2 regions of the Cutibacterium sp. LaCa_286 genome follow, and region 2 is predicted to be linked to the other one. Evidence: predicted binding sites of a transcription regulator. Region 2 holds the regulator's gene; the other holds the start of a gene.
The links. The regulator HrcA, encoded in region 2, represses chaperone genes, less so after heat shock. The targets are predictions, from matches to a motif close to TTGGCACTCGNNNNNNNCGAGTGCCAA.
Positions count from the first base shown of each region.

Region 1 (2,467 bases), 870 kb from region 2:
GGTACTCGGGATTCCGGGGTCGCCATCACGTTCACCGACGACGAGGTGAAGTTCCGCATGGGTCAGGAGATCTTCTCACCCGAGGTCTCGGGTCAGGAGATCACCCCCGAGATGCTCAGTGATTTCAAGGTGTCGGTGACCTTCCCCGGCACAGTGACCCAGCACTCCGGGTCGAGCACGGTGGACGGCAACACCGTCACCTGGACCAGTGCCAAGGAGCTCATGTCGAGTGGGATCACTGCCACCAGCGAGCGTTCCTCCAGTGCCCTGGCGTGGTGGATGTGGCTCATCATCGGGGTGCTTGCCCTGGCCGTCATCGGTGCCGTCATTGCAGTCATCGTGCGTCACCGGGCGAAGGGTTCCCGGGGCGACGGGTCGCAGGGCGAATCGGTGCCACTCGATCCCGGGCAGCCTGATGGTGGGAGGCCCGCCCAGGAGGGCCTGGAACGGTCTGGTTCAGAACAGCCTGGTTTCGAGCAGCTTGATTCTGGGCAGCCTGGTGCTGGTCAGTCTGGTTCCGACCAGCCGCGCCGCGCAGACGGTCAGCCTCAGCACGGCGATTCCATGCCGCACTCCTCGACCCCTGCTCACGGGGATCATGGTCAGACTCTGGAGGGCCAGGAGCCTCAGCCGAGAAACGTCCAGCCGTGGGAGGCATCCGATGGTGCCGGTCAGCCACACCATCTGGCCAGGGGAGTCGAGCCCGACGCGGATGTCGCGGCCGATGCGGACGCCAGTCCTGCACCTCGTCGTGGCGCCGGTTCGGACTTCCCACACCCATCGTCGGGCTCCGGTCCGTCAGATCCTGGACCGTCGGATTCCGGCACACCGGGAGCCTGAGCCTCACCGACTCAACAATCTCTGGCACTCATCTTGCCTGAGTGCTAATGCCGGTGTACTTTTCTGATTGGCACTCTCATGGTGAGTGTGCCAACGAGCTGGACGCACCCGCGACGCCGAAGGCTCGAACGCTCGGGGCTCGCAACCCCTGGCAGGAGACTTTTGAACATCCGTCCTTTCACGAAAGGGGTTCATCGTGGCAACCACGATCAAGCCGCTCGAGGACCGCGTCCTCGTCCAGCCTCTCGAGGCCGAGCAGACCACCGCCTCCGGTCTCGTCATTCCCGACACCGCCAAGGAGAAGCCGCAGGAGGGCAAGGTCATCTCCGCCGGCCCCGGCCGCGTCGACGACAAGGGCACTCGCGTCCCCATGGACGTCAAGGAGGGTGACGTCGTCATCTTCTCCAAGTACGGTGGCACCGAGGTCAAGTACGACGGTCAGGAGTACCTGCTGCTCAACGCGCGCGACATCCTCGCCATCGTCGAGAAGTGAGGCGCTGACACATGGCAGCAAAGCAGCTTCAGTTTGACGAGGACGCCCGCACCTCACTCGAGCGCGGTGTCGACACCCTCGCCGACACCGTCAAGGTGACGCTGGGTCCCAAGGGCCGCTACGTCGTCATTGACAAGAAGTGGGGCGCACCGACCATCACCAACGATGGTGTCACCGTCGCCAAGGAGGTCGACCTCACCGATCACTACGAGAACCTCGGCGCCCAGCTGGCCAAGGAGGTCGCCACCAAGACCAACGACGTCGCCGGTGACGGAACCACCACCGCCACGGTGCTTGCCCAGGCCATGGTTCACGAGGGCCTGCGCGCCGTCGCCTCGGGCACCAACCCGGTTGGCCTCAAGCGCGGCATCGACAAGGCCGTGACCCAGCTCGTGGCGAACCTGCGATCCCTGTCGCGCGCCGTCGAGACCACTGCCGACATGGCCAGCGTCGCCACCATCTCCAGCCGTGACGAGAAGATCGGTGAGCTCATCGCCGATGCCTTCGACAAGGTCGGCAAGGACGGCGTCATCACCGTCGACGAGTCCCAGACCTTCGGCACCGAGCTGGAGTTCACCGAGGGCATGCAGTTCGACAAGGGCTATCTGTCGCCCTACATGGTCACCGACCAGGATCGTATGGAGGCCGTGATCGAGGATCCCTACATCCTCATCCACTCCGGCAAGATCTCCTCGATGAACGACCTACTCCCCGTGCTGGAGAAGGTCATCGCCGCCCACGGCACCCTGTTCATCGTCGCCGAGGACGTCGAGGGGGAGGCCCTGAGCACCCTCGTCGTCAACAAGATCCGCGGCACCTTCAACTCGGTGGCCGTCAAGGCACCGGCCTTCGGCGATCGTCGCAAGGCCATGCTGCAGGACATTGCCACCCTCACCGGTGGCCAGGTCATCGCACCCGAGGTCGGCCTCAAGCTCGACCAGGTGGATCTGGACGTCCTGGGACGCGCCAAGAAGGTCGTCGTCAGCAAGGACAACACGACCATCGTCGACGGTGCCGGGGCCAAGGCCGACGTCGATGGACGCGTTGCCCAGCTGCGCGCCGAGTACGACCACTCCGACTCCGAGTGGGACCGCGAGAAGCTCCAGGAGCGGATCGCCAAGCTCGCCGGTGGCG
Region 1 is NZ_CP191091.1:1,598,688-1,601,154, reverse strand. Features, by position in the region: gene ACP8JZ_RS06885 (LppM family (lipo)protein) at 1-840, shown strand, start outside; gene groES (co-chaperone GroES) at 1,037-1,333, shown strand; gene groL (chaperonin GroEL) at 1,345-2,467, shown strand, end outside.
Region 1: a site for HrcA is predicted at 862-888, ahead of groES (co-chaperone GroES). Genes of this name have one in related genera too.

Region 2 (2,467 bases):
CAGACTGGGCAGGGCTGAGCGGTGCGAATGTTGCCCAGGAAGGAACGCTGCACCGAGATGACCTCACCGGAACCCTTGCAGTTCTCACAGGTCGTGGGTTGCGAACCGTCCTGGGAGCCGTTGCCCTGACATGTGGGACACACCACTGCGGTGTCGACGTCCAACGGTTTGGTGATGCCGAAGACGGCCTCGGCAAGGGTGAGGCGCAACCGCACCAGAGCGTCCTGTCCGCGCCGGGTTCGGGAGCGTGGTCCACGGCTGGATCCGCCGAACGGGCTGGCATCGCCGAACATGGCGTCGACCAGATTGGTGAAATCGAATCCACCACTGCTGAAGCCATCGAACCCGCCGCCACGGGAGTTGGGGTCACCGCCTCGGTCGAAGACGGCCCGCTTCTGCGGGTCCTGGAGCACCTCGTAGGCCTCCTGAACCAGCTTGAACTCATCCTCCGAGCCCGGTCCGGCGACATCGGGGTGCAGTTTCATCGCCTTGCGGCGATATGCCTTCTTGATCTGCTCGGCACTGGCATCCCGCGGGACGCCCAGGACCTCGTAGTAGTCCGTGCTCAATTCGCATTCATCCTTCTGCCAGGAAACGTCCGACGTAACGGGCCACGGAACGCACTGTGGCCATGGTTGACGGGTAGTCCATTCGGGTGGGCCCCACGACACCCAGGCTCGCAAGCATGTCGGCCTCACCGTAGGGGCTGGCGATGAGACTCGTCGACTGGAACGACTGATCCGCGTTCTCCGAACCGATGCGTACCGTCACCTCACCCAGGTCGCCGCTCACCTCGCCCAGCAGACGCAGCAACACCACCTGTTCCTCGAGCGCCTCCAGGATGGGCCGCACCGTGGTGGGAAACTGCGCCCCGAAGGCGGTGAGGTTCGGCACCCCGGCCACCACGACGCGAGAGGACGTATCGGTGGCCAGCACCTCCAGGACGGCGGCTGTCACGGCAGCCGTGTGGCTGGTGGCGTCGGGGTGAGCGCGCTCCACCATCTGCGACAGCAGGTCGGCAGCCTCGGCCACGGGATGACCCACAACCGCAGTCCCGATCCGATCCCGCAGCATGAGGAGATCCTGCTCGTCGTGGGCTGGCAACTCGATGGTGCGCTGCTCGACGGTGCCGGAGGAGAGGATCACGACGACGAGGACTCGATCGGCCGACAGACTCACCAGTTCCAGGTGACGCACGGTGGCCGAGCTGGTCACCGGATACTGCATGATGGCCACCTGACGAGTGACCTGGGCCAGCAATCGCACGGTTCGGGTGACGATGTCGTCCAGATCGACCGCACCATTCATGAAGGTGGCGATGGCCCTCTTCTCAGGTGCGGAGAGGGGCTTGACCGTTGCAATGCGATCGACGAACATGCGATATCCCTTGTCGGTGGGGATCCGCCCGGCACTGGTGTGGGGATGGGTGATGTACCCCTCATCCTCCAGAACAGCCATGTCATTGCGCACGGTTGCCGGTGAGACCTTCAGACCATGCCGCTCGACAAGTGCCTTCGAACCAACCGGCTCCTTGCTGGAGACGTAGTCGGTGATGATGGCCTTGAGGACCTCGAGCTTGCGATCGTCAAGCACTTGTTCCTCCTCATCTGGTGGTCTCGCCCACATGCGCCGACTTCGCGACGAGTACACGTCTCGCACACGTGCACCACAGATTCTGGCACTCAACGTGTGCGAGTGCCAGTCTAGTGGCCCGCAAACAGGATTCCACCCTGCTGCCCCCGAGCAGCCGTACCGCCCGGTCACTCACCCAGAGCAGGCGTCCGTATCCCACTCAGGCCATCACCGTGATCGACGTGGCCAGATGGGCATGAGACAATCCACATCATGGCATCTGACATCCAGTGGTGTGCTGTGAGCTCCCATGTGTGGACGACGAGGGTCGACCCCGAGTCGGTGACCATCGGCCTGGTCATGGGATCGGAACACCTGCTCATGGTCGACTCCGGGTCGACACCCCAGCAGGGGCACGACCTGGCCCTCTCGGCAGCCATGGCCCTGGGCAGGCCGGTGGACCGACTGGTCATCACCCATCACCACGACGACCACGTCGGTGGCCTCTGCGGTGTGACGCGGTGTGCGCAGGAGTCGAAGGTCGACATGGAGTCATGGATGCATCGCCGCGCCGTCGACCGCTGCTCCGACGCCGCCATCAGTCATCCCATCTCGCTCATGGCGTATCTGGATCTGGGAGGCGTCACCGCCGAGATCCTGCATCCGGGAGCGGCACACACCGACGGTGATCTCACCGTTCGGGTGCCAGGCGATCATGTGACCTTCATGGGTGATCTCATCGAGACCTCAAGGCCACCACAGGCCGACTCGACGACCGACTTCTGGGACTGGGCGGGAGCCATCGACATGGTGATGAACGTCACCGACGCCAAGGACCGCTACATTCCCGGTCATGGCGACCCGACCGACGACCAAGGCGTCATGGCGCAGCGCA
Region 2 is NZ_CP191091.1:731,965-734,431, reverse strand. Features, by position in the region: gene dnaJ (molecular chaperone DnaJ) at 1-569, opposite strand, end outside; gene hrcA (heat-inducible transcriptional repressor HrcA) at 577-1,593, opposite strand; gene ACP8JZ_RS03115 (MBL fold metallo-hydrolase) at 1,846-2,467, shown strand, end outside.